Regions from separate parts of the Streptomyces sp. NPDC002773 genome, predicted to be linked through region 2. Evidence: predicted binding sites of a transcription regulator. Region 2 holds the regulator's gene; each other region holds the start of a gene.
The links. Region 2 encodes HrcA, which represses chaperone genes, less so after heat shock. Its sites were predicted from a motif close to TTNGCACTCNGNNNNNCNGAGTGCNAA; they were not measured.
Positions count from the first base shown of each region.

Region 1: groES (co-chaperone GroES) is a predicted target of HrcA. The motif match lies at 5,704-5,730, and genes of this name have one in related genera.
Region 3: groL (chaperonin GroEL) is a predicted target of HrcA. The motif match lies at 7,111-7,137, and genes of this name have one in related genera.

Region 1 is NZ_JBEOVO010000006.1:134,980-144,218, forward strand. It holds gene rimI (ribosomal protein S18-alanine N-acetyltransferase) at 1-233, shown strand, start outside; gene tsaD (tRNA (adenosine(37)-N6)-threonylcarbamoyltransferase complex transferase subunit TsaD) at 223-1,323, shown strand; gene ABT034_RS10765 (hypothetical protein) at 1,320-1,574, shown strand; gene ABT034_RS10770 (polysaccharide deacetylase family protein) at 1,669-2,541, shown strand; gene ABT034_RS10775 (hypothetical protein) at 2,589-3,215, shown strand; gene ABT034_RS10780 (THUMP-like domain-containing protein) at 3,324-4,514, opposite strand; gene ABT034_RS10785 (polysaccharide deacetylase family protein) at 4,645-5,568, shown strand; gene groES (co-chaperone GroES) at 5,875-6,183, shown strand; gene groL (chaperonin GroEL) at 6,314-7,942, shown strand; gene ABT034_RS10800 (ester cyclase) at 8,049-8,747, opposite strand; gene ABT034_RS10805 (hydroxyacid dehydrogenase) at 8,829-9,239, opposite strand, start outside.
Region 2 is NZ_JBEOVO010000001.1:357,238-366,476, forward strand. It holds gene ABT034_RS01540 (AMP-dependent synthetase/ligase) at 1-166, shown strand, start outside; gene hemW (radical SAM family heme chaperone HemW) at 227-1,468, shown strand; gene ABT034_RS01550 (DUF3097 domain-containing protein) at 1,590-2,390, opposite strand; gene ABT034_RS01555 (MBL fold metallo-hydrolase) at 2,401-3,129, opposite strand; gene hrcA (heat-inducible transcriptional repressor HrcA) at 3,278-4,297, shown strand; gene dnaJ (molecular chaperone DnaJ) at 4,298-5,437, shown strand; gene ABT034_RS01570 (nitronate monooxygenase) at 5,649-6,740, shown strand; gene ABT034_RS01575 (16S rRNA (uracil(1498)-N(3))-methyltransferase) at 6,737-7,480, shown strand; gene ABT034_RS01580 (ATP-binding protein) at 7,558-8,877, shown strand; gene ABT034_RS01585 (tetratricopeptide repeat protein) at 8,874-9,239, shown strand, end outside.
Region 3 is NZ_JBEOVO010000017.1:98,257-107,495, forward strand. It holds gene ABT034_RS21435 (alpha/beta hydrolase) at 1-705, opposite strand, end outside; gene ABT034_RS21440 (FG-GAP-like repeat-containing protein) at 862-4,056, opposite strand; partial or broken gene ABT034_RS21445 (class I SAM-dependent methyltransferase) at 4,233-4,655, shown strand; gene ABT034_RS21450 (SRPBCC domain-containing protein) at 4,675-5,145, opposite strand; gene groL (chaperonin GroEL) at 5,315-6,943, opposite strand; gene ABT034_RS21460 (cold-shock protein) at 7,265-7,468, opposite strand; gene ABT034_RS21465 (MoaD/ThiS family protein) at 7,910-8,188, opposite strand; gene thrC (threonine synthase) at 8,231-9,239, opposite strand, start outside.

The DNA.
Region 1 (9,239 bases), on a different contig from region 2:
CCGGCCTCGGCGCGCGGCTCCTCACCGACCTCCTCCAGCACGCCACCGCCTTCGAGTGCGACGAGGTACTCCTCGAAGTGCGCGTGGACAACACCCGGGCCCAGAAGCTGTACGAGCGCTTCGGCTTCGAGCCCATCGGCTTCCGGCGCGGCTACTACCAGCCCGGAAACGTGGACGCGCTCGTGATGAGACTGACCGTTCAAGGAACTGAGACTGATTCTGATGGCTGCTGACGAACCGCTCGTACTCGGCATCGAGACCTCCTGCGACGAGACCGGCGTCGGCATCGTCCACGGGACCACCCTCCTCGCCGACGCCGTCGCGTCCAGCGTCGACACCCACGCCCGCTTCGGCGGCGTCGTGCCCGAGATCGCCTCCCGCGCCCATCTGGAGGCGATGGTCCCCACCATCGAGCGCGCCCTGAAGACGGCCGGGATCTCCGCCAGGGACCTCGACGGCATCGCCGTCACCGCCGGACCCGGCCTCGCGGGCGCGCTGCTCGTCGGCGTCTCCGCCGCCAAGGCCTACGCGTACGCCCTCGGCAAGCCGCTCTACGGCGTCAACCACCTCGCCTCGCACATCTGCGTCGACCAGCTCGAACACGGCAAGCTGCCCGAGCCGACGATGGCCCTCCTCGTCTCCGGCGGGCACTCCTCGCTGCTGCTCTCCGCCGACATCACCTCCGACGTGCGCCCCCTGGGCGCCACCATCGACGACGCGGCCGGCGAGGCCTTCGACAAGATCGCCCGCGTGCTCGACCTCGGCTTCCCCGGCGGACCCGTCATCGACCGGCTCGCCAAGGAGGGCGACCCGGCCGCGATCGCGTTCCCGCGCGGTCTGAGCGGCTCGCGGGACCCCGCGTACGACTTCTCCTTCTCCGGCCTCAAGACCGCCGTGGCCCGCTGGATCGAGGCCAAGCGGGCGGCCGGGGAGGACGTGCCGGTACGGGACGTGGCCGCGTCCTTCCAGGAGGCCGTCGTCGACGTGCTCACCCGCAAGGCCGTCCGGGCCTGCAAGGACGAGGGCGTCGACCATCTGATGATCGGCGGCGGAGTCGCCGCCAACTCGCGGCTCCGGGCCCTCGCCCAGGAGCGCTGCGACCGGGCCGGCATCCGGCTGCGGGTGCCGCGGCCGGGCCTGTGCACGGACAACGGCGCGATGGTCGCGGCCCTCGGCTCGGAGATGGTCGCCCGCAACCGGGCCGCCTCCGACCTGGAGCTCTCCGCGGACTCCTCGCTTCCGGTGACGGACCCGCACGTGCCGGGTACGTCCCACGATCACGATCACGTGCACGAGGTCAGCAAGGAGAACCTCTACTCATGAGGGTCGCCGTGATGTGGGAGGCGCGGGCCGCGCAGGGCCGGGGCGCCGAGCTCCTGGAATGGGCCAGGTCCCAGGTCCTCGCGTACGAGCCGCAGCGCCGGGAGATCCTCCGCGCCCCGCAGGACCGGGTCCTCGTCCTCACCTGGTGGGAGGCGGAGACCTTCGACGCGGAGCTGCCCGAGCTGCCGGAGCCGGACGCGGAGCTGATCGCCCGTCCGGTCCACCGCTGGCGCTTCGAATCGGTGGAATAGCCGGGGTTCGGGCAACCTTTCGACCGGCGCGGGCATCCCACAACGCGTGAAGAAGACGATCGCGCTGTGGGCGGCCCTCACCGCCGCCGCCCTGATGGTGACCGGCTGCGCGGCGGAGAACCCCGCAGCGCCCGCCCCGAGGACGCCTACGGCGAGCGGGGGCGGGGAGTCGGCGGGGGGTGCGGCCGGGGACGGTGGCGCGGGGGCCGCGGCTGAGGCCGGTGGCGCGGGGGCCGCGGCTGAGACCGGCAGCGCCGGGGACAAGGCGCCCGAAACGGCTTCCGCCGCCGCCGCGTACCGCAAGTGGGGGCTCAAGCCCTTCGCGCCGGCGCCCGCCCCGCCCGCGACCAAGCCGGTCGTCCGGCCGCCCGGCGGCCCGGTCCCCGTCATCAGCGACATCCCCACCACCGAGAAGATCGTCTTCATCACGATCGACGACGGGGCGGAGAAGGACCCCGAGTTCGTCACGATGATGAAGGACCTCAAGGTCCCGGTCACGATGTTCCTCACCGACGCGGCCATCCGCGGCGACTACGCGTACTTCGCCCCGCTCGTCGCGCAGGGCCACGGCCTCGCCAACCACACCCTCACCCACCCCGACCTGCGCACCCTCTCCCAGGACGCCCAGCGCCGCGAGATCTGCGGTCAGCAGACGAAGCTGACGCAGCGGTACGGCAAGGCCCCGCGCCTCCTCCGCCCGCCCTACGGCAACTGGAACGAGGCCACGCGCGCGGCGGCGGGCGAGTGCGGGGTGGACGCGATCGTGCTGTGGCGGGAGTCCATGCAGATCAAGAACATGCAGTACCAGCGCGGCGACCGGAAACTGCACCCCGGCGACATCATCCTGGCCCACTTCCGCGGCCCGTCCGAACTCAAGGGCCGCACGATGACGGAGATGACGGCCACGATGCTGCGCCGCATCCAGGAGCAGGGCTTCACGGTGGCGCGCCTGGAGGACTACGTCTAGGGAGCCACCGCGATCGGGTGACGGCGCCGGGGCTTAGGGTGCTTGGCATGTCCCCGCGCAGTCCGTTGCCCCCGCCGCCCCCGCCCGTCGAGCTCCGGAGCTGGCCCGACCGGGACGCGCGGCTCGCGGACCGGGCGTTGGCGCTCGACGAGCTCGGCAGGCGGCTGCTCGGTGGCGGGCGGCTCGCGCTGTTCCTGCTCTGGTTCTTCCTGCTCGAACTGGGCTGGTCGCTGATCGGCGTCCTGCTCATCTCGCTCGGTGGGTCCGCGCCCGACCCGCTCATGATGCTGACGGGGCTCGTCACGGCCGTCCTCGGCATCGGGCTCCTCGTCCCGGCCGTGTGGCTGACCGTGCGCAGCCTGCGGCGCGACCGGGTTGTGCGCGAGAGGCTCGTCCTGTGGGCGGCCCTTGACCGGCACGGGCCGACGGACGCCCGGCTGCGCGCCCCCGCCCTCAGCGTCTGCTGGCTGCTGCTGTCCTTCGCGATGTGCGGGCTCGGCCTCTGGATGGGCTTCGCGGTGCCGGCGGGCGTCAGCCGGGACGACGGTTACGGCCTGGTCGCCTACGGCATGGGGGTCGCCCTGATCCTCTGGATCACAGGCCTCACGGGCCTCAGGAAGGCCGTCGGCCACTACCGCCTGGCGGTACGCCTGAGGGGCGGCGGGCGGCGCTGAGCGTCATCCGCCGCTGCTGCCCTCACCCGCTGCCGCTGAGCCTCACCGACCAGCCGCCGGTACGCCTCACGTACCGCCGCCGCTGCCCCCACCCGCCGCCGCTCAGCCTCAGCCGCCGTGCCTCGCCGGTCGGCCGATCAGCATCGTCGGCGCCCCGGCCACCCGCGTGAGCAGGACCGTCGCCGCGTTCGGGCCCTTCGGCTTCACCTTGCGGCGGATCTCCTCGGGCTCCACCGCCGAGCCGCGCTTCTTCACCGTCAGGGTGCCCACCTCCCGCTCCCGCAGCAGGGCCTTCAACTTCTTCAGGTTGAAGGGGAGTTCGTCGGTGATCTCGTAGGCGGGGGCGTACGGCGTGGGGACGAGCGCGTCCGCCGTGACGTACGCGATCGTCGCGTCGATCAGGCCGCCGCCCACCTCCTCCGCCACCTCGGCGACCAGATGCGCGCGGATGACGGCCCCGTCCGGCTCGTAGAGGTAGCGGCCGACGGGGCGTACCGCCGGGTCGGGCAGGCCCCGGCCGGCGAGGGCCGCGCCGGAGGGCAGCAGCGTGGCCCGCCGGGCGCCCGGCTCCGTACCGAACCAGAGGACCGCCTCCTTGACGTCCCCGCCGTCCGAGATCCACTCGGCCTCGGCGTCGGCGGGCACCGCCTCGTGCGGGATGCCCGGGGCCACCTTCAGGGCCGCGTGGGGAGCCTTGCGGGCCGCCTCGACCGCCCAGGACAGCGGCGGGGAGTACGCCTCCGGGTCGAAGATCCGGCCCCGGCCGCCGCGCCGCGCCGGGTCGACGAAGACCGCGTCGTACGGCGTGGTGTCGACGTCGGTGACGTCCGCGCACCGCACCTCGATCAGCTCCGCGAGGCCGAGCGCCTCGGCGTTGGCGCGGACAGCCTCGGCGGTCAGCGGGTCGCGGTCGACGGCGAGGACGGAGATCCCGGCGCGGGCCAGGGCGATCGCGTCGCCGCCGATCCCCGAGCACAGGTCGGCGACGCTGCCGACGCCGAGCGCCTTCAGGCGGGCCGCCCGGTGGGTGCCGACGGAGGCGCGGGTCGACTGCTCGACGCCGTTCGGCGTGAAGTACATCCGGTACGCGTCCTCCGCGCCGAACTTCGCGACCGCCCGCTGCCGCAGCCGTGCCTGGCCGATGGCCGCGGTGACCAGCTCCGCGGGGTGGTCGCGACGCAGCCGGGAGGCGACCGCCAGCTCCTGGGCGGGGTCGTAGTCGCGCAGGGCGGTGAGGAGGGTCTGCCCCTCGGGGCCGAGCAGGGGGGCGAAGGAGGCGAGGTCGGTCACCCGTCCCATTGTGGCCCCTGTGATGCTGTGGGCCGGCCGGGGGACGTGGGGTGCGGTACGGCGGTGTCGCGGCCGGGAACGGGCGTCCGCGCTGACAGGATGCGGCGCCATACGACTCGTACGACAAAAGGAAAAAATGATGGCAAAAGGTGTGCACCGTTCGTCCCGGGTGCTCGGGGCCGCCCTCGTCGTCGCCTCCCTCGCCTCCGCCGCCACGGCCTGCTCGGACGGCACCGAGCGGGACGCCGGCCCGCCTGCCCCCGCCGCCGGTCAGCAGGCCCCCCAGGCGCAGGGCGCGGCCGGCGCGCTCACCGCGTACGTCGAGAAGGTCCGCGCGCAGCGCGCCGCCCGGGTGCTCGCCGCGAAGAAGTGGGGCCTCGCCCGGACCCCGCTCGACGCGCCCGCACCGCCCGCCGTGAAGCCGAGGATCACCACCCGCAAGGGCTTCGAGACGGACGGCGAAGGCCTGCCGCCCGTCTTCACCACCGTGCCGACCAAGCAGAAGGTCGTCTTCCTCACGATCGACGACGGCGCGGAGAAGGACCCCGCCCTGCTGCGGATGATGAACGAACTCCGGATCCCCTACAGCGCCTTCATCAGCGACTACGTCGTCAAGGACGACTACGGATACTTCTCGCGGATGCAGAAGTCGCAGGAGGGCGGGGTGGCGCTGCACAACCACACCCTCAACCACCGGTACCTGCCGGGACTCTCGTACAGCCAGCAGAAGCGCGAGATCTGCGGCATGCAGGACGTCATCGAGAAACGTTTCGGCAAGCGGCCCCCGCTCTTCCGCCCGCCCTACGGCAACTACAACGAGGACACCCTGCGTGCCGCCAAGTCCTGCGGCGTCAAGGCGGTCCCGCTGTGGGCGTCCGAGGCCTTCCCCGACCGCATGGAGTGGCGCGAATGGGACCGGGACCTGCACCCCGGCGACATCGTGCTCACCCACTTCCGCGGCAAGGACGACTGGAAGGGGACCATGCCCGACATGATCCGCCGGGTGATGAACGTGATCACGGCCAAGGGATACGCGGTGGCGAAGCTGGAGGACTACGTGTGAGCCGGTCGTCGTGACGGCGGGAGGGGGGCCGCCGGGGCCGCGGGCGAGGGGTGGGAAGGGATCGAACCCTCGTGCGGAAACAGAGGCGCCGGGACCCGTTCCCGTACCGGGACCGAATCGCCACACGGCACGGAATTGGCACTCCGCTTGACCGAGTGCTAACTGCGGTCATAGTCTCGGCTCTGGCACTCCCCACCGGAGAGTGCCAACACAGCGACGGGCAGGTCCGGCACCCGCGACGACGGATCCACCTGGTCGCCACCTCAGACAGTCAACCCCGTGATCTCCGAAGGGGGAGGTCGGATCGTGACGACCACCAGCTCCAAGGTTGCCATCAAGCCGCTCGAGGACCGCATCGTGGTCCAGCCGCTCGACGCCGAGCAGACCACCGCCTCTGGCCTGGTCATCCCGGACACCGCCAAGGAGAAGCCCCAGGAGGGCGTCGTCCTGGCCGTGGGCCCGGGCCGCTTCGAGAACGGCGAGCGCCTGCCGCTCGACGTCCAGACCGGCGACATCGTGCTGTACAGCAAGTACGGCGGCACCGAGGTGAAGTACAACGGCGAGGAGTACCTCGTCCTCTCGGCTCGCGACGTGCTCGCGATCGTCGAGAAGTAATTCACCGAAGTACCGAAGTACCGAAGTACGAGCACTGAACCAGATGCTCAGAGCTGCGCCCCGAGGCCTCTTCCAGGCGCCCCGGGGCGCCGCTCGTTCCACCCGATTCCGAGAGGGCTGAACCGCTCCCATGGCGAAGATCCTGAAGTTCGACGAGGACGCCCGTCGCGCCCTTGAGCGCGGCGTCAACAAGCTTGCCGACACGGTGAAGGTGACGATCGGCCCCAAGGGCCGCAACGTCGTCATCGACAAGAAGTTCGGCGCCCCCACCATCACCAACGACGGTGTCACGATCGCCCGCGAGGTCGAGCTCGACGACCCGTACGAGAACCTCGGCGCCCAGCTGGTGAAGGAGGTGGCGACCAAGACCAACGACATCGCGGGTGACGGCACCACCACCGCCACCGTGCTCGCCCAGGCCCTGGTCCGCGAGGGTCTGCGCAACGTCGCCGCCGGCGCCTCCCCGGCCGCCCTGAAGAAGGGCATCGACGCCGCCGTCAAGGCCGTCTCCGAGGAGCTCCTCGCCACCGCGCGCCCGATCGAGGACAAGTCCGACATCGCCGCCGTCGCCGCGCTCTCCGCGCAGGACCAGCAGGTCGGCGAGCTCATCGCCGAGGCGATGGACAAGGTCGGCAAGGACGGTGTCATCACCGTCGAGGAGTCCAACACCTTCGGTCTCGAGCTCGACTTCACCGAGGGCATGGCCTTCGACAAGGGCTACCTGTCCCCGTACATGGTCACCGACCAGGAGCGTATGGAGGCCGTCCTCGACGACCCGTACATCCTGATCAACCAGGGCAAGATCTCCTCGATCCAGGACCTGCTGCCCATCCTGGAGAAGGTCATCCAGGCCGGCGCCAGCAAGCCGCTCCTGATCATCGCCGAGGACGTCGAGGGCGAGGCCCTGTCGACCCTGGTCGTCAACAAGATCCGTGGCACCTTCAACGCCGTGGCCGTCAAGGCCCCCGGCTTCGGCGACCGCCGCAAGGCGATGCTCGGCGACATGGCCACCCTCACCGGTGCCACTGTCATCGCCGAGGAGGTCGGCCTCAAGCTCGACCAGGCCGGTCTGGACGTGCTCGGCACCGCGCGCCGCGTGACCATCACCAAGGACGACACCGTCATCGTCGACGGTGGCGGCAACTCCGAGGACGTCGCGGGCCGCGTCAACCAGATCAAGGCCGAGATCGAGTCCACGGACTCCGACTGGGACCGCGAGAAGCTCCAGGAGCGCCTCGCGAAGCTGGCCGGCGGCGTGTGCGTGATCAAGGTCGGCGCCGCCACCGAGGTGGAGCTGAAGGAGAAGAAGCACCGTCTGGAGGACGCCATCTCCGCGACCCGCGCCGCGGTCGAGGAGGGCATCGTCTCCGGTGGTGGCTCCGCGCTCGTCCACGCCGTCAAGGTCCTCGAGGGCAACCTCGACAAGACCGGCGACGAGGCCACCGGTGTCGCGGTCGTCCGCCGCGCCGCCGTCGAGCCGCTGCGCTGGATCGCCGAGAACGCCGGCCTCGAGGGCTACGTCATTACCTCCAAGGTGGCGGAGCTCGACAAGGGCCAGGGCTTCAACGCCGCGACCGGCGAGTACGGCGACCTGGTCAAGGCCGGCGTCATCGACCCGGTGAAGGTGACGCGCTCCGCCCTGGAGAACGCCGCCTCGATCGCCTCCCTCCTCCTCACCACCGAGACCCTCGTGGTGGAGAAGAAGGAAGAGGAGCCGGCGGACCACGGCCACGGCCACGGTCACGGCCACTCCCACTGAGGCTCGTAGCCGATCACTGATCGCTGGTTGCTGATCGCCGATCGCTGATCACCGAGGCCCGGTGCCCCCGTCGCGGGGGCACCGGGCCTCAGCCGTAGCCACGTCGTCAGGCCTCCACCGCGCCGAGCTGCCCCATCAGCCCGAGCAGGTCGTACTCCCACCACCCCTCCGCGATCTTCCCGTCCTCCCGGAAGCGGTGGATGGTCGTCCCCGTCATGGTCACGTCCATGCCGGTGGGCTGGAGCCCCATGAAGTCACCCGTGTGGGAGCCCTTCCAGGTCCAGCGGGTGCAGACCCGGTCGCCCTCGGCGATCTGGTCGTCGACGGTGAAGCCGAAGTCGAAGCCGCCGCGCCACATCTCCACCTCGCGCCGGACGGCGTCCATGCCGATGACGTCCTGCGCGTTGGCCGGATCGTGGTCGTGGTACCCCTCGGCGAGCACCTCGTCGAGCAGCGCCAGCTCCTGCTCGCGGGCGATCATCTCCAGGAGCCTGCGGGCGGTCGCCTTGTACAGCGCCTCGTCCCGGACCACGTCCAGGTCGGTGAAGGTCGGCATCTCGTCACAGAGCGCGACCATCTCCCGGAAGATCCGGTCGGTCTCGGGGAGCTGCGAGTTCCGCATGGCCACGTCGTAGGACGGGAACTCGACGATCTCCACGACGTGGGAGGCGTCCGACCGGTCCGTGCCGACGATGCTGTGGGTGGCGGTCCGCTTGCCCTTGGTCTGCTCGACCCACTGATCCATGAGGCGGTTCAGGTCGTCGACCCGGCTGGTCTTGCAGTCGATGATTTGTACGAAACTCATGACGCCTCCCGACCCAGGTAGGACCCTTCCAGTCTAGGGGGAACGGGAGGTACCACGGCGGCCGAGCGCCTGTGCCCGCGCCTACGCCGAACGCTGGAGGTCTGACGCCCGTACCTCCTCCGCGAACGGTTCACCGCGCGCGTACCGCGCGATTTCCTCGATCGCCTGGTCCGCCATGCGGTGGAGTTCGTTGCCGAGGGAGCCGGCCACGTGCGGGGTGAGGAGGACGTTCGGGAGGGTGTAGAGGGGGGAGCCGGGGGGTGGGAGTTCCGGGTCGGTCACGTCCAGGGTGGCGTGGAGGCGGCCCGTCAGGAGGTGGGGGAGGAGGGCTTCCTCGTCGATCAGGGAGCCTCGGGACGTGTTGATGAGGGTCGTTCCGTCCGGCATCGCGGCGAGTTGGGCGGCGCCGATCATGCGGTACGTGGACGGGAGCTGCGGCGCGTGGACGGAGACGACCGTGCTGCGGGCGCACAGGTCGTCGAGGTCGGCCAC
Region 2 (9,239 bases):
AGGCCTCCAGCGCTGGCAGACGATCAAGAAGTTCCGACTGCTGCCCCGGGACCTCGACATCGAGCACGGCGAGCTGACGCCGTCGCTGAAGCTGAAGCGACCGGTGGTGGAGCGCGAGTACAAGCACCTCATCGAGGAGATGTACAACGGGTCGCGGGAGTCCTGACCCCGACCCTGTGGAGAAGTTGTCCACAGGCCGGACGCGCACCTCGGGCAGTACGGGACAATGGGGCTCATGCCTTCCGTACTGCCCGATGGTGAGTCCGTGCCCGAGACCGGGGCGCTGCCCGCGCACGCCCTGGAGGGGGCGGCCGAGCGGCCCCTCGGGTTCTATCTGCACGTGCCGTACTGCGCCACGCGCTGCGGCTACTGCGACTTCAACACCTACACGGCCAGCGAGCTGCGGGGGACCGGGGGCGTGCTCGCCTCCCGGGACAACTACGCCGAGCAGGTCGCCGAGGAGGTCCGGCTCGCCCGGAAGGTGCTCGGCGACGACCCCAGACCGGTGCGGACCGTCTTCGTCGGCGGGGGTACGCCGACGCTGCTCGCCGCCGGTGATCTCGTACGGATGCTGGCGGCCGTACGCGACGAGTTCGGGCTCGCGGACGACGCCGAGGTGACTACCGAGGCGAATCCGGAGTCCGTGAACCCGGCGTACCTGGAGGAGCTCCGGGCCGGCGGCTTCAACCGGATCTCCTTCGGCATGCAGAGCGCCAAGCAGCACGTCCTCAAGATCCTCGACCGGACGCACACGCCCGGGCGCCCCGAGGCGTGCGTCGCCGAGGCGCGGGCCGCCGGGTTCGAGCACGTGAACCTCGACCTGATCTACGGGACGCCCGGGGAGTCCGACGACGACTGGCGGGCCTCGCTCGACGCGGTGATCGGCGCCGGGCCGGACCACGTCAGCGCGTACGCCCTGATCGTCGAGGAGGGGACGCAGCTCGCCCGCCGGATCCGGCGCGGCGAAGTGCCGATGACCGACGACGACGTGCACGCCGACCGGTATCTGATCGCGGACTCCGTGCTCGCCGAGGCCGGGTTCGAGTGGTACGAGGTGTCCAACTGGGCCACCTCGGAGGCCGGGCGCTGCCTCCACAACGAGCTGTACTGGCGCGGGGCGGACTGGTGGGGGGCCGGTCCCGGGGCGCACAGCCACGTGGGGGGCGTGCGGTGGTGGAACGTGAAGCATCCTGGCGCGTATGCGGCCGCGCTTGCCGGGGGGCGGTCGCCGGGTGCCGGGCGGGAGCTGCTCTCCGGGGAGGACCGGCGGGTGGAGCGGGTGCTGTTGGAGTTGCGGCTTCGGGAGGGTGTCGAGTTGTCGCTGCTGCGGCCGGCGGGGCTTGCTGCGGCTGGGCGGGCGCTGGGGGACGGGCTTCTCGCGCCCGAGCCGTACGAGGCCGGGCGCGCGGTCCTGACGCTGCGGGGGCGGTTGCTCGCCGATGCGGTCGTGCGGGATCTGGTGGACTGAGGTTCGGGCGCGGGGGGCGAGGCGCCGCCCAGGGCGCCGTTCCGTTGTGCCCACCCTCCCCCGGACTCCGTCCGGGGGGACCCCCACGCCCCAGCGGAACGATTGCCCACAACGGGGGGGCCTATGGGGCCGTCACGAAGTCGATCAGTTCTTCTACTCGGCCCAGGAGGGCCGGTTCCAAGTCCTTGTACGAGGTGACCCTCGACAGGATGTGCTGCCAGGCCGCTCCCGTGTTCTCCGGCCAGCCCAGGGCCTCGCACACGCCCGTTTTCCAGTCCTGGCCCCTCGGGATCCGTGGCCAGGACGGGATGCCCAGGGACGACGGCTTCACCGCCTCCCAGACGTCGATGTACGGGTGGCCCACGACCAACACGTGGGGCGAGGTCACCTGGGCGGCGATCCTCGACTCCTTCGAACCCGGCACCAGGTGGTCCACCAGGACCCCCAGGCGCGCGTCCGGCGCCGGGGCGAACTCCGCCACGATCGCCGGCAGGTCGTCGACGCCCTCCAGGTACTCCACGACCACGCCCTCGATGCGCAGGTCGTCGCCCCAGACCCGCTCCACCAGCTCGGCGTCGTGGCGGCCCTCCACATAGATCCGGCCCGCCCGCGCCACGCGCGCGCGTGCGCCAGGGACCGCCACCGAGCCCGACGCCGTGCGGGTCGGACGGGTGGGGGCCGCGGACGGGCGGACCAGGGTCACCACCCTGCCCTCCAGGAGGAAACCGCGCGGGTCCAGCGGGAAGACCCGGTGCTTGCCGAAGCGGTCCTCCAGGGTCACCGTGCCCGCCTCGCAGCGGATGACCGCCCCGCAGAAGCCCGTCGTGACCTCCTCGACGACCAGGTCACGGTCGGCCGGCACCTCCGGGACGGGAGCCGAGCGCTTCCAGGCGGGCGTGAGATCGGGGTCGTAGCTGCGCATTCGGGCGACGTTATGCGACGGAGAAGCGCGTTGCCAGCTCCTCCCGTTGGAGTCGTACGAACGCGGCGTCCACCACCGCCCCGTGCCCCGGTACGTACACCGCGTCCTCGCCTCCGAGCCGCAGCAGCCGGTCCAGGGCGTCCGGCCAGCGGGAGGGGATCGCGTCCGGGCCCGCCTGCGGCTCGCCCGACTCCTCCACCAGGTCGCCGCAGAAGACCACCTCCCGCTCTCCCGGCACCAGGAGCACCAGGTCGTGGCCCGTGTGGCCGGGGCCGACGTTCGCCAGGAGGACCTGCCGGCCGCCCAGGTCGAGCGTCCACTCGCCGGAGACCACGTGCCGGGGCGCCACCAGGACGTCCGCCGCCTCCGCGGCCGCCGCCGCGTCGAGCCCGTGCCGTACCGCGTCCCCGCGCAGCTCCTCGCGGGCCCGCGCCCCGCCGAGCAGCGCGTCCGAGCCGACCGCTCCGAAGACCTCGGCGCCCGCGAAGGCCGCCGTGCCCAGCACATGGTCGAAATGGGGGTGGCTCAGTGCGATGTGCGTCACTCTCCGGCCGCCCGTCAGCTCCGCGATCCGGGTCCGCAGCTCGGCGCCCTCCGCGAGCGAGGAGCCCGTGTCGTACAGCAGCACCGCCCGTTCGCCCAGTACCAGTCCGACCGTGGCGTCCCAGCCGGGCAGCCGTCGCCGGCCCACCCCGTTCGCGAGCCGCTCCCATCCGTACGCTTCCCAATCCACGTCCATACGGCGACGCTAGCCGGTGGGGGCGCCGCCTCCTTGCCAGGAGCGTCGCCCGCCGCCGTACACTGGCCGGGGGATCGCTGGCACTCGGGCAGGGTGAGTGCCAAAAGCGGAGCAACCGGAACGACGTCGACAGCTGGAGGTGCGCACGATGCTCAGCGAACGCAGACTCGAGGTCCTGCGCGCCATCGTCCAGGACTACGTCGGGACGGAGGAGCCCGTCGGCTCCAAGGCGCTCACCGAGCGCCACAAGCTCGGCGTCTCGCCCGCCACCGTGCGCAACGACATGGCCGTGCTCGAGGAGGAGGGCTTCATCGCCCAGCCTCACACCAGCGCCGGCCGCATCCCGACCGACAAGGGCTACCGGCTCTTCGTCGACCGGCTCGCCGGCGTCAAGCCGCTGTCGACGCCCGAGCGCCGGGCCATCCACAACTTCCTCGACGGCGCGGTGGACCTGGACGACGTCGTCGGCCGCACGGTGCGGCTGCTCGCGCAGCTGACCCGTCAGGTCGCCGTCGTCCAGTACCCCTCGCTGACCCGTTCGACCGTCCGGCACGTGGAGCTGCTCGCGCTGGCTCCCGCCCGCCTGATGCTGGTGCTCATCACCGACACCGGCCGCGTCGAGCAGCGTGTCATCGACTGCCCGGCGCCCTTCGGCGAGACCTCCCTCGCCGATCTGCGGGCCCGGCTCAACAGCCGGGTGGTGGGCCGTCGGTTCGCCGACGTGCCGCAGCTGGTGCAGGACCTCCCCGAGTCCTTCGAGGAGACCGAGGACCGCGCCACGGTCACCACCGTGCTCGCGACCCTCCTCGAATCCCTGGTCGAGGAGCACGAGGAGCGGCTGATGATCGGCGGCACCGCCAATCTCACCCGCTTCGGACCCGACTTCCCCCTGATGATCAGGCCTGTCCTTGAAGCCCTGGAGGAGCAGGTCGTCCTCCTCAAGCTGCTCGGCGAGGCCAAGGAATCGGGCATGACCGTACGCATCGGGCACGAGAACGCCCACGAGGGGCTGAGCTCCACGTCCGTCGTCTCGGTCGGCTACGGTTCGGGCGGCGAGGCAGTCGCCAAACTCGGCGTGGTCGGACCGACCCGCATGGACTACCCCGGAACGATGGGAGCGGTACGCGCAGTGGCACGTTACGTCGGACAGATCCTGGCGGAGTCGTAAGTGGCCACGGACTACTACGCCGTACTCGGCGTGCGCCGCGACGCTTCCCAGGACGAGATCAAGAAGGCTTTCCGGAGGCTCGCCCGCGAGTTGCACCCGGACGTCAATCCCGATCCGAAGACGCAGGAACGCTTCAAGGAGATCAACGCCGCCTACGAGGTCCTCTCGGACCCGCAGAAGAAGCAGGTCTACGACCTGGGTGGCGACCCCCTCTCGGCCTCCGGCGGAGGCGGCGCGGGCGGCTTCGGGGCCGGTGGCTTCGGCAACTTCTCCGACATCATGGACGCCTTCTTCGGTACGGCCTCGCAGCGCGGCCCGCGCTCGCGGACCCGCCGCGGCCAGGACGCCATGATCCGGCTGGAGATCGACCTCAACGAGGCGGCCTTCGGCACCACCAAGGACATCCAGGTCGACACCGCGGTCGTCTGTACGACCTGCTCGGGCGAGGGTGCCGCACCCGGTACCTCCGCGCAGACCTGTGACATGTGCCGCGGCCGCGGCGAGGTTTCCCAGGTCACCCGGTCGTTCCTCGGCCAGGTCATGACCTCCCGCCCCTGCCCGCAGTGCCAGGGCTTCGGCACGGTCGTCCCGACGCCGTGCCCGGAGTGCGCCGGTGACGGGCGCGTGCGCTCGCGCCGGACGCTGACGGTCAAGATCCCGGCCGGTGTCGACAACGGCACCCGGATCCAGCTCGCGGGCGAGGGCGAGGTCGGCCCCGGCGGCGGCCCCGCCGGCGACCTGTACGTCGAGATCCACGAGACCCCGCACGACACCTTCCAGCGGCGCGGCGACGACCTGCACTGCACGGTCACGCTCCCGATGACGGCGGCCGCGCTCGGTACCAAGGTGCAGCTGCAGACCCTCGACGGCCTGGAGGAGATCGATGTCCGGCCGGGCACCCAGTCCGGCCAGTCGATCCCGCTGCACGGCCGCGGCATCACCCATCTGCGCGGCAACGGCCGGGGCGACCTGATCGTGCACGTCGAGGTGCAGACCCCCGGCAAGCTCGACGCGGAGCAGGAACGGCTCCTGCGCGAACTGGCCAAGCTGCGCGGCGAGGAACGGCCCACCGGCCAGTTCCAGCCCGGTCAGCAGGGGTTGTTCTCGCGGCTGAAGGACGCGTTCAACGGGCGGACCTGACGCTGCTGGGGGTCCGGGGGTCGTCCCCCGGGTCAGCACGGTCAGCCCGGTCAGCAGGGGTTGTTCTCGCGGCTGAAGGACGCGTTCAACGGGCGGACCTGATCCGACCCGGAGACGGAGAGTAGGGGCGGGGCGGCGTAGAGCCGTCCCGCCCCTTCCGTACCTGACGTACGAATTCGGCGCCGCCGCAGGGGCATGGCACGATGCCCATATGTCCACCACCGCACTGAACGATCTCTCTCGGCATCCGATCGTGCAGGCCCCCATGGCGGGTGGCGCCTCCTGTCCCGAGCTGGTCGGAGCCGTCTGCGAGGCCGGGGCGCTCGGGTTCCTGGCCGGCGGGTACAAGACGGCCGGAGGCCTGTACCAGGAGATCAAGCAGGTACGCGGGCTCACCGCACGCCCCTTCGGTGTCAACCTCTTCCTGCCGCAGAGCGGACCGTCCGCCGACCCCGCCGCCGTCGAGGTCTACCGTCACCAGCTCGCCGGCGAGGCCACCTGGTACGACACCCCGCTCGGCGAGGCCGACGACTGCCGCGACGACGGCTACGACGCCAAACTGGCCATCCTCCTGGAGGACCCGGTCCGCGTCGTCTCCTTCACCTTCGGCTGCCCGGCGCCCGAGACGCTCGCCGCCTTCGCCCGCGCCGGTACGTTCACGATCGTCACCGTCACTTCCGCCGACGAGGCCCTCGCCGCCCAGCGGGCCGGCGCCGATGCCGTCTGCGTCCAGGGCGTCGAGGCCGGCGGGCACCAGGGCACGTACCGCGACGACCCGGCCGACGAGGGCGCCCAGGGCACCGGCCTCCTCGCCCTCCTCACCCGGATCCGCGAGAGTGTCGCCCTGCCGATCGTCGCCACCGGCGGGATCATGCGCGGCGCCCAGATCGCCGCCGTCCTCGCCGCGGGCGCCGACGCCGCCCAGCTCGGCACCGCCTTCCTCTGCTGCCCCGAGTCCGGCGCCCACCCGCTGCACAAGCGGGCCCTGACCGACCCGCTGTTCACCCGGACCGAGTTCACCCGGGCCTTCACCGGGCGCCCGGCCCGCGGCCTCGTCAACCGCTTCATGCGCGAGCACGGGCCGTACGCCCCCTCCGCCTATCCGGAGATCCACCACCTCACCGCCCCCATCCGCAAGGCAGCGGCCGCCGCGGGTGACGCCCAGGGCATGGCCCTGTGGGCCGGCCAGGGCCACCGGCTCGCCCGCGAACTCCCCGCCGGGCAGCTGGTCGAGGTGCTGGCCGCCGAACTCGACACCGCCCTCTCCGACCTCTCCGGGTCCGCCCACAGGAGCGCCTCATGACCGCACCCGTCTTCGTCGTCGACACCGTGCCCGGTACCGGCACCTTCGTCCTCGAAGGGTCCGAGGGGCGGCACGCCGTCTCCGTGAAGCGCCTCCAGGGCGGGGAGGACGTCGTCCTCACCGACGGCCGGGGCCGCTGGGCCGACTGCGTGGTGCTCACGGCCGAGGGCAAGGACCGGCTGACCGTCCAGGTGTCCGCCGACCACGAGGACACCGAGGAGCAGCCCCGGATCACCGTGGTCCAGGCCCTCCCCAAGGGCGACCGGGGTGAACTCGCCGTCGAGACCATGACGGAGACCGGGGTGGACGCCGTCGTGCCCTGGGCCGCCTCCCGCTGCATCACCCAGTGGAAGGGCGACCGGGGCCTCAAGGCGCTCGCCAAGTGGCGGTCCACCGCGCGCGAGGCCGGCAAGCAGTCCCGCCGCACCCGGTTCCCCGAGGTCACCGACCTGATGACGACCAAGCAGGTCGCCGCGCTCCTCGCGGGCGCCGACTTCGCGGCCGTCCTGCACGAGGACCGCGACCATCCGAGCGGCGCGCTCGCCACCGCCGAACTCCCCGAGAAGGGCTCGATCGTGCTGATCGTCGGCCCCGAGGGCGGGGTCTCGCCGCAGGAGCTCGCGGCGTTCGAGGAGGCCGGCGCGAAGCCGTACCGACTGGGCCGCAGCGTGCTGCGCACCTCCACGGCCGGCACGGCGGCGACGGCGCTCGTCCTGGGGCGCACGGGGCGCTGGAGCTAGGGCGCGGTGTCTCGTCCGGGTTGTGTACGGCGGAACCCGGTGGACGGCCGCCGCCGGGCGGTCCTTAGGCTGACCGCATGGCCGACGAGTCCCCCCTGATCCGCAGTCTGCGCGCCGCCGTGGCAGCCGCCCCCGGTGACGTACCCCTGCGTCTTCACTTCGCCGAACTCCTCCTCGCCGAGGGCCGGAACGACGAGGCCGTCACGGAAGCGGCGGTCGCGCTCCAGCACGCGCCGGGGGACGCGGAGGCGCGCGGCCTGATGATGCGGGCGATGGGGGTGGCGCCGGTCGCGGAGCCCGTAGAGCAGCACGTCGAGCCGCCTGTCGACAAGCCCGCCACCCCGCCCGTCGAGCCGCCCCCCGCCAAGCCCGCCGACACGCCCCCCGACGTCGACCGTCCCTCCTTCGACTGGGACGCCGCCGAGCAGCAGGTCCAGGACCTCGTCGGGCCCCGTTTCCTGGAGGCCCCGCTGGCCGCCGACGGCGAGGGGGCCGCCGGGGACGCCGCCGCCTGGGACGTCGACGCCCCCGGTGCCGTACGCCTCGCCGACGTCGGCGGCATGGAAGAGGTCAAGGACCGGCTGGAAGCCGCGTTCCTCGCGCCCATGCGCAACCCCGAACTGCGCCGCCTCTACGGCAAGTCGCTCCGCGGCGGACTGCTCCTCTACGGGCCGCCCGGCTGCGGCAAGACGTTCATCGCGCGGGCCGTCGCGGGCGAACTCGGCGCGAACTTCCTCACCGTCTCGCTCTCCGACGTCCTCGACATGTGGATCGGCGCCTCCGAGAAGAACATCCACGACATCTTCGAGACGGCCCGCCGCCAGGCCCCCTGCGTCGTCTTCCTCGACGAGCTGGACGCCCTCGGGGCCAAGCGCTCCCGCACCGCCCACAGCGGCCTGCGCAACGTCGTCAACCAGCTGCTCACCGAGCTCGACGGCATCGCGAGCGGCGCAGGCAACGAGGGCGTCTTCGTGCTCGCCGCCACCAACGTGCCCTGGGACGTGGACATCGCGCTCCGCCGCCCCGGCCGCCTCGACCGCACCCTCCTCGTGCTGCCGCCGGACGCCACCGCCCGCGACGCGATCCTCCGCTACCACCTGCGCGAGCGCCCCATCGAGGCCGTCGACCTCGGCAAGCTGGTCAAGGCCACCGAGGACTTCTCGGGCGCCGACCTCGCCCACGTCTGCGAGACGGCCGCCGAGGCCGCGCTCCTCGACTCCGCCCGCAGCGGCTCCGTACGCCTGATCTCCACCAAGGACCTGCTCGGCGCGGCCAAGCAGATCAAGCCGTCCACGGAGCCGTGGTTCGCCGCCGCCAGGAACGTCGCCATGTTCGCCAACGAGGGCGGCCTGTACGACGACCTCCTCGCCCACCTCAAGCGGAAGCGCAAGCTGTGACCGCGCCGCCCACGCCGCCGACGCCGACCACACCGACCGCTCTCCTGCGGGCCGACGCCCTGTACGACGCCGGGCGGTACGCGCAGGCCGGCGAGCTCGTCGCCCAGCACCTGGCGACCGAACCGGAGGACGCGGAGGCGCTGGTCCTGCTCGCCCGCTGCCACGACCGGGCCGGCGACCACCCGGCCGCCCTGGACGCGGTGGACCGGGCCCTGAGCGCCGAACCCGAGCTGCTCATGGCCTGGCTGATGCGCGTCCAGATCCTGCTGAGCCTGCGGCGGTTCCAGGACGCCGAGACCGCCGCCCGGTACTCCGTCCGACTCGGCCCGCAGTTCTGGGGCACCCACTACGCCCTCGGCACC
Region 3 (9,239 bases), on a different contig from region 2:
GTCCAGGACCCAGCGGTCGGTCCGCCCCGGGTACTTCTCGGCGTACGCCGCAGCCACGTACGTCCCGTACGAGACGCTCCACGCCGACAGCTTCCGCTCGCCGAGCGCCTGCCGCAGCCGCTCCAGGTCCCGTACCTGGTTCGCCGTCGACAGGCCCCGCAGCATCGCGCCGCCGTTACGGGCGCAGGCCTCCGCGATCCGCTTCGAACGGGCCACGTTCTCGTCGATCCCGCCGTCCGCGCCCGGCCAGGACCGCAGGGTCACCATCCACCGGTCCTCGTCGGCGAGCCCGCACCGCGCCTTCGCGGAACGGCCGACGCCGCGCGGGTCGAAGGCCACCAGGTCGTACGCCCCGTCCATCTCGTCCGCCAGCGCGGCCCCCTTCTGCGCGAGCCGCTGCACCCCGGAACTCCCGGGCCCGCCGGGAATCACCATCAGCGTCCCTCGCCGCGCCTCGGGCCGAGAACTGGGCAGCCGGGACACGGCGAGCTCGATCTGCTCACCGTCCGGATCGGTGTAATCCAGTGGTACGGAGAGCGTGGCGCACCGCTGCCCCGAAAGCGGCTTCACGGCAGGGTCGCAGTCCCCCCAATCGAGCCCGGCCGCAACGGCGGGGGCGGCCCCTCCCCCACTGAGGGCGACGCCGGCGACGGTGGCGGCGGAGAGGGCGAGCAGCAGGGCCTTGCGTCCACGATTCGTTGTCATGCGCACAGCCTCCCGAATCCGCCGCCACCACCCCATCCGGCAGGCATGCCGGTCAGGGGTGGGGCCAACCCCACGCCGCCCGGGCCTGCTTCGCCCCCGGGAACGCCCGAGGGCCCGGCCGTCACGACGGCCGGGCCCTCGGGGGAAGCGGGAGGCTCAGTAGAGACCCTTGAAGGTGTGCCAGCCGCTCGTGCCGATCAGCACCCGCGTGCCGTACGCACCCGTCCCGGTGCTGCTGTACCGCCACAGCTTCCCGGCCGCGTCACGCGCCACGAGGTCGGAGCGACCGTCCCCGGAGAGGTCACCGACACCGACGAGCGAGGAGTACCCGCCCCAGCCGACACCGACCTGCGCCCGCGCGGACACACCGCCGGTCGCCGTGCCGTAGTACCGCCACAGCACACCGGCCGCGTCCAGACCGAGCAGGTCGCCACGCCCGTCACCGTTCAGGTCCCCGGCGCCCACGAGCTTCTTGTACAGCTTCCAGCTGCTGCCGATACGGATCCGGGGCTTCACCCGGTGATCGGCCGTGCCGCCGTAGAAGTACACGTCGCCCGTCGACGCCTGACGCGCGATCAGGTCCGCGTACCCGTCACCGTTCACGTCACCCGGCGAGGTCAGCACGTCGTACTGCCCCCAGCCGGGGCCGACGAGGGTGTACGGCGAGGACGCGGACACCACCTTCCCGCACCCGGGCCGGTACGCCCGCAGCTGGTCGCCCACGCGGACGTACACATCCGCGCAACGGTCCCCGTTCAGGTCGCCCACCGGCACGAACACCGACGAGGTCGCGAACTTCGCCCCCGAACCGGCGATCCGCGCCGACACCGCGCCCGTACCGGTCCCCCGGTACATCGACACGAGCCCCGCCGCGTCCATCACCAGCAGATCACCGAAACCGTCGTCCCCGGCGAGGTCACGCCACACGGCGGCGCCACCGGACACGGACACCGTCCCGGACGAGGACAGGTCCGCCTGCACGCCGTCGGCGGCCTTCGCGGTCAGCGTCCACGTGTAGGAACCGTTCACGGCGAGGCGCCCCGCCGCGTCCTTCCCGTCCCAGGTGGTGCTGACGATGCCGCGTGCCTCACCCCCGTTCAGCGTCCTGACGACCTTGCCGGTCGCCTTGTGCTTCAGCGTCAGGGACCAGGAGGCGGCGGGCTTGGACAGCCACCAGCGGGGCTTCCAGGTACCCGTCCTCAGGTTCACGCCGGCCGCCGCGTCCGCGTCGATGACGGAGATCCGCGAGGTCGGGACGCCGGACGGGACGATCCGCACTCGGCGGTCGGGACCGGTGTAGGCGACGTGCCCGCCGAAGCGGTCAACGGTCCAGCCGGCCCGACGGGCCATGTTCCCGCCGAGGTCAGCGGGGGTGGCCACCACGCGGTGCGGCGCGTCGGCGAGGTTCCCGCTTGTCGGGAGACCGCTGCGCACGTCGTAGAGGGTGAGGCCGGTGGCATCCGAGCGAGAGACGAAGTAGCCGTCGCCGAGCAGGACGTCGTCCTGGCCGAGGCGCAGGGTGCGCCCGCTGGCCTGGTCGTACAGGCCGGCGCCCTTGAAGTCGTCGCCCCAGAAGTTCGTGCACTTCCAGTACACGAGGCGGCCCACGGCCTGGAGCTGGCCGGGGGCGCAGCCGGCGTCGAAGGACTGCACCGTGGCGGCCGCCGCCGGAAGCGTCTTGGCGACCACGGTGGTCGACGGGTTTTGGCTGCCCTCCTGGCGACCGAGGGCGCTCCACAGCGTGTTGCCCCAGACGGCCGAGGCGACCGGATCGCGCTTCTGGAGGACGGCGCCGGAGTCGGTGCCACGGAACTCGACGACGGCCTGGCTGCCGTCCCAGCCCTGGTTCACCACGCCGAACCGGCCGGAGAGGTCCACGAGCTGCGGACTGCCCAGTCCGGTCGTCAGCCTCGGGCCGGCCGCGGCGGACCCGTTCCGGTAGAGCATCGTCAGATCCTGCTCGGTGCCCGCCTTGCGGCCGTGGTGGCCGTCGCCGCTCGCGAACATGCTGACGCAGTAGACGAGCCACGTGGGGCTGCAGTCGTCGTCCCTGCCCTGCACCAGGCCGTCGACGGTCGAGCGCAGCTCCTCGGGCCGCCCGGAGGTCTTCAGCCAGGTGCTCCGGTAGCCGCCGATGATGCCGCCCGGCTGGTACAGGTTCGAGTCGTCGGCCGTGGTGAGGATGCCGCTGCCGAGGGAGATGCCGTAGGGCTTGGCCTCCATGTCCTCGATGTCCGCGAGGCGCTTGCGGGTGATCGTGCCGTCGGCGGCCTCGGAGAAGAGGTAGTACCCCCAGTCGAGGGCACCGTAGGTGGTGTTCTGCTCTGCGCCGGCGACCAGGAGCGAGCCGTCGGGCGTGCGGTGCACCGAGGGGGAAGCGACGGCCAGCAGTGACTTCCAGGACCCCGAGGCATCCCGTAGGGCGAGATGGTTGCCCCGGTACCCGCCGTCGTTGCCGGAGCTGGGCGGCGTCACGGTGACGAAGTCGTCGCCGAGCCGCCGGACGACGTCGCCGTAGGAGGCGATGTCGCGCATGTCGAAGGTGGTCGGGGCCGCGTCCAGGTCGTCGCGGCGGTACACCTGGGCGTCGCTGCCGGACGGGGCACCCATGTGGAAGACCGTGTCCCGGTCGAACGAGACGCTCTCGCCCTGGGTGGAGAGCGTCTTGATGCTCCCGGCGGCGAGGTCGACGACCCACCACCCCTGGGACATCGTGCTGTTCTCCCACTTGATGCCGCGGACGGCGACCGATCGGGCGTCACCCTCGCTGATGGAGAGGTTCCAGCCCTCGGGCAGGCCCTCCAGCTTCTGTTCCCGTACCCCTCCGTCCTCCGGGTGCAGGAGGTGCAGGCTCGTCGTGGCGCTCTCGGTGCCGGTCCGGGTGATGACGGTGTCGCCGTACGTCGCGACGTACGTCTGCCCCTCGGGGATCGGTACCGTGATGGTCGTTCCACCGCCTGCCCGCTGCTGGAGCGTCACGTGCGGGGTGGGGCTCTCTGAGTGGACGGCGACGGTGTCGGAGCCGTGTCCGAAGTCCGCCGGGTACTCGGTGAAGCGGTACTCGTCGACACTGTACGAGAGCGGCTTCGGCAGGCGGTGGTCGAGGACGGTGGTCGCGCCGGTCGCGTAGTCGATCCAGCGGACCCGGTCGTCCCCCTCCTGTGCGGTGAGGAAGCCGGTCTCCCCGGCGTTCAGGACGATGGTGGCGCGGGGCACGAAACGGGCGCCCGGGCTGACGACGACGGCGTCGCCGGACGTGGCAGCGGCGGCGGGCCCGGCCGCGGCGGCCGTCAGGCCTGTGGCGCCGAGGGCGGCGGTCAGTGCGAGCGCGACGGCTCTTCGGACGGACAAGTACGTGTCCCCTCGTACGGGTGCGAAAGCGGGTACGACGAGGGAGGGCGGGCACGGCGGGCAGGGCACGGGGCGGAGTGTGGACCGCACCGGACGGGGCCGGCGGGACCCCCCCTGTCGGCAGCCGGATCGTACATTCACGCGAGTCGAAGACGCCAGGAACTTTCCCCGGCGGGGGCGGGGCCGACTGGTGGGACGGGTTCTACGCCGACCGCGACAAGCCCGTGCCGTTCTTCGTCGCGAAGCCCGACGAGAACCTCGTCTCGTACGTCGAGCAGGGCCTGCTCCCGGCCGGCGGCAGGGCCCCCGACCTGGGCTGCGGACCCGGCCGCAACAGCCTGTACCTCGCCTCGCTCGGCTACGACGTGGACGCGGTCGACCTCTCCCCCACCGCCGTCCGATGGGCGGAGGAACGGGCCCGGGAAGCGGGGGTCACGAACATCCGGTTCACGTGCGGCGACGCCTTCAGGGGCGCCGCCCCGGACGGCCCGTACGACCTGGTCTACGACTCCGGCTGCTTCCACCACCTGCCCCCGCACCGCCGCCGACTCCCCCGCCTTCGGGGAGTCCTTCCTCTGGACGGCCCTCTTCCGCCGGGGATGACCCGACGGCAGGCGCTCACATGGCCTTCAGGTGCTCCGCCAGCCGGTCGTACTGTTCCCTCACCCCCGCCTCCATCCCCGCCTCCAGCGCCTGGTCCCTGATCTCGTTCGACGGCCAGAAGGACGTGCTGGTCAGGGCCGTACCGCCGGCCGGGGTGGCGTCGAAGCTGAGCGTCACCCGGACCGGATCCCCGTCCGGCATCTGCTCGAAGACCTCCGTGTAGTCGAGCCGTTCCGCCGGGACGATCTCCTCGTACGTACCGGAGAAGACGATCTCCTGACCGTCGGGGGCGGTCTGGCCCCAGCGCCACGCGCCGCCCACCCGCAGGTCGATGTCGACGACCGTGGTGGTCAGCCCGGACACCCCGTACCACTCCCGTACGTGCGCGGGTTCCGTCCACGCCTCCCAGAGGCGCGCCGGCGGGGCGTCGAAGGTGCGGGTGATGACCAGCTCGCGGTCGGCGGGCGTGGTGAACAGGGTGACCATGGCTTCGATCCCTTCCCGGAGACCATTCCCGAAGACCATTCCAGGATCGCCCCGCCCCTCCCTCAGGGCACTTCCTGCCCCGCCGGAACGCCCGAGGGCGGCACCCCCGTGGGGGTACCGCCCTCGTTCTGTTCTTCGCGTTCAGCGATGAACCACCGATCCCGGAGGATCAGAAGTCCATGTCGCCGCCCGGCATGCCGCCGCCGGCCGGCGCGGACGCCTTCTCCGGCTTGTCGGCGATGACGGCCTCGGTGGTGAGGAACAGCGCGGCGATCGACGCGGCGTTCTGCAGCGCGGAGCGCGTGACCTTCGCCGGGTCGATGATGCCCTCGGCGATGAGGTCGACGTACTCGTTGGTCGCGGCGTTCAGGCCGTGGCCGACGGGCAGGTTGCGGACCTTCTCCGCCACGACGCCGCCCTCGAGGCCGGCGTTGACCGCGATCTGCTTCAGCGGGGCCTCGAGGGCCAGCTTCACGATGTTCGCGCCCGTGGCCTCGTCGCCCGCGAGGTCGGCCTCGAGCTTCTCGAAGACCGAGGAGGCCTGGAGCAGGGCCACGCCGCCGCCGGCGACGATGCCCTCCTCGACGGCCGCCTTCGCGTTGCGAACGGCGTCCTCGATGCGGTGCTTGCGCTCCTTGAGCTCGACCTCGGTCGCGGCACCGGCCTTGATGACGGCCACGCCGCCGGCCAGCTTCGCGAGGCGCTCCTGGAGCTTCTCACGGTCGTAGTCCGAGTCGCTGTTCTCGATCTCGGCGCGGATCTGGTTCACGCGACCGGCGACCTGCTCGCTGTCACCGGCACCGTCGACGATGGTGGTCTCGTCCTTGGTGATGACGACCTTGCGGGCGCGGCCCAGCAGGTCGAGGCCCGCGTTCTCCAGCTTCAGGCCGACCTCCTCGGAGATGACCGTGCCGCCGGTGAGGATGGCGATGTCGTTCAGCATGGCCTTGCGACGGTCGCCGAAGCCCGGGGCCTTGACCGCGACGGACTTGAAGGTGCCGCGGATCTTGTTGACGACCAGGGTCGACAGGGCCTCGCCCTCGACGTCCTCGGCGATGATCAGCAGCGGCTTGCCCGACTGCATGACCTTCTCCAGGAGCGGGAGCAGGTCCTTCACGGAGGAAATCTTGGAGTTGACGATCAGGAGGTACGGGTCGTCGAGGGACGACTCCATGCGCTCCATGTCGGTGGCGAAGTACGCCGAGATGTAGCCCTTGTCGAAGCGCATGCCCTCGGTGAGCTCGAGCTCGAGCCCGAAGGTCTGCGACTCCTCGACGGTGATGACGCCTTCCTTGCCGACCTTGTCCATCGCCTCGGCGATGAGCTCGCCGATCTGGGTGTCGGCGGCGGAGATGGAGGCCGTCGAAGCGATCTGCTCCTTGGTCTCGACATCCTTCGCCTGCTCGAGGAGGGCGCCGGAGACGGCCTCGACGGCCTTCTCGATGCCGCGCTTGAGGGCCATGGGGTTGGCACCGGCGGCGACGTTGCGGAGGCCCTCGCGGACGAGCGCCTGGGCGAGAACGGTGGCGGTGGTCGTACCGTCGCCGGCGACGTCGTCCGTCTTCTTGGCGACTTCCTTGACCAGCTCGGCGCCGATCTTCTCGTACGGGTCCTCGAGCTCGATCTCCTTGGCGATGGAGACACCATCGTTGGTGATCGTGGGGGCGCCCCACTTCTTCTCGAGGACGACGTTGCGGCCCTTGGGGCCGAGGGTGACCTTGACGGCGTCAGCGAGCTGGTTCATGCCGCGCTCGAGACCGCGCCGGGCCTCCTCGTCGAACGCGATGATCTTGGCCATGTGAAGTGGTCCTCCCGGACATGGGGTGGATAACGCTCCAGGACCGCGCCGACGCCCGCGACGGACGGCCTCCGGAGCTCCGCGTGGTTCCTTGCCCCACCCGGCCGGCGGCCTCGTCGTGCCCGATCCTCGTAGCACTCTCAGGTGCCGAGTGCTAACGCCAATGATTAGCACTCGACCCATGCGAGTGCAAGCGACTCTCGATGATCGGGACGCAACGACGGTGATACGGGCAGGCCGGGTAAACGCGCGAGGGGCCCGTATCCCCTCAGGGATGCGGGCCCCTCGACGGCGTTGCGTCGGTGGCCGATCGCGCCGCGCTCAGACGGCGAGCTTGACCATGTCCGCCTGCGGACCCTTCTGGCCCTGCGAGATCTCGAACTCGACCCGCTGTCCCTCTTCGAGGCTGCGGTAACCATCCATCTGGATCGCGCTGTAGTGGACGAAAACATCCGCACCACCGTCGACCGCGATGAAGCCGTAGCCCTTCTCCGCGTTGAACCACTTGACGGTGCCCTGAGCCATGCCTAACTCCCCTATTACTGGCCCTTGCGCGGGGCCCGCACTTCGCGGGACCCGGGTCAGACCCTGCGCCGGAACGCGTCGACCGCGGCTGAATGTATCTGCCCAACTGCCCTCTGCAACAGGTCAATCGAGCGAGATTTCTGGGCGTCACGGAAAGGCGAATCGGGGAGAATCCCTTTAATTCCAGGGCAAGTCGGGCCCGGCAAAGTACGCAGAAGGTACACAAGGCGCACACACTTTGGCTGCTTCTTGTCGCGCGGGGACGCATTCTCATATGCGCCCGGCATGAGCAGCGGAGGGGACTTCCCCAACTGTACCCCGCTCAACCATGCAGAATTGCCCCCTCCGCTTTACGGCGCGGAAGGGGCAATTCGAGATCTTCGAGAAAGACGGGACAGCTGATGCGGCTCAGCAGCCGCCGGCGATCAACAGTCCCGGTGCTCAGCAGCCGCCGGCGACCGCCGGGATGATCGAGACGCCCGCGCCGGCCGGCGTCGCCGTCTCCAGGCCCTGCTCGAAGCGCACGTCGTCGTCGTTGACGTACACGTTGACGAAGCGGCGCAGCTTGCCCTGGTCGTCCAGGACGCGGGCGGCGATGCCCGTGTGGTTCTTCTCCAGGTCCGCGATGACCTCGGCGAGGGTCGCGCCCTCGGCCTGGACCTCGGACTGCCCACCCGTGTAGGTGCGGAGGATGGTGGGGATGCGGACGTTCACGGCCATGTGTCTACGTAACCTTTCAGTGGGCCAGGAAAGCGGGCCGGCTCAGAGCGCCAGGCCGGCGTCGCGGAACGCGTCCAGGCTCGGGCGGATGGTGACGGTCGCCTGAGAGGTGTCGGCCACCGCGTCCAGGGTCTTGAGTCCGTCGCCGGTGTTGAGGACGACGGTGGTGAGGTTCGGGTCGATCAGCCCGTTCTCGACGAGCTTCTTCGCGACGCCGACCGTCACACCGCCGGCGGTCTCGGCGAAGATGCCCTCGGTCTGCGCGAGCAGCTTGATCGCGTCGACGACCTGCTCGTCGTTGACGTCCTCCACGGCGCCGCCGGTGCGGCGGGCGATGTCGAGGACGTACGGGCCGTCGGCCGGGTTGCCGATGGCGAGCGACTTGGCGATCGTGTTCGGCTTCTGCGGGCGGACGACGTCGTGGCCGGCCTTGAACGCGACGGAGACCGGGGAGCAGCCCTCGGCCTGGGCGCCGAAGATCTTGTACGGCTTGTCCTCGACGAGACCCAGCTTGATGAGCTCCTGGAGACCCTTGTCGATCTTGGTGAGCTGGGAGCCGGAGGCGATCGGGATGACGAGCTGGTCGGGGATGACCCAGCCGAGCTGCTCGCAGATCTCGTACGCGAGCGTCTTGGAGCCCTCGCCGTAGTACGGGCGGAGGTTGACGTTCACGAAGCCCCAGCCCTCGCCGAGCGGGTCGCCGATGAGCTCCGAGCAGAAGCGGTTGACGTCGTCGTAGTTGCCCTCGATGGCGACGAGGTCACCGCCGTAGACACCGGCCATGACGACCTTGCCCTGCTCCAGGTCGTGCGGGATGAACACGCAGGAGCGGAAGCCGGCGCGGGCGGCGGCGGCGCCGACGGCGCCGGCCAGGTTGCCGGTGGAGGAGCAGGAGAGGGTGGTGAAGCCGAAGGCGCGGGCGGCCTCGATGGCCTGGGCGACGACCCGGTCCTTGAAGGAGTGGGTCGGGTTGCCGGAGTCGTCCTTGACGAAGAGCTTGCCGGGGGCGACGCCGATCTCGCGGGCGAGGTTGTCGGCCTGGACGAGCTTG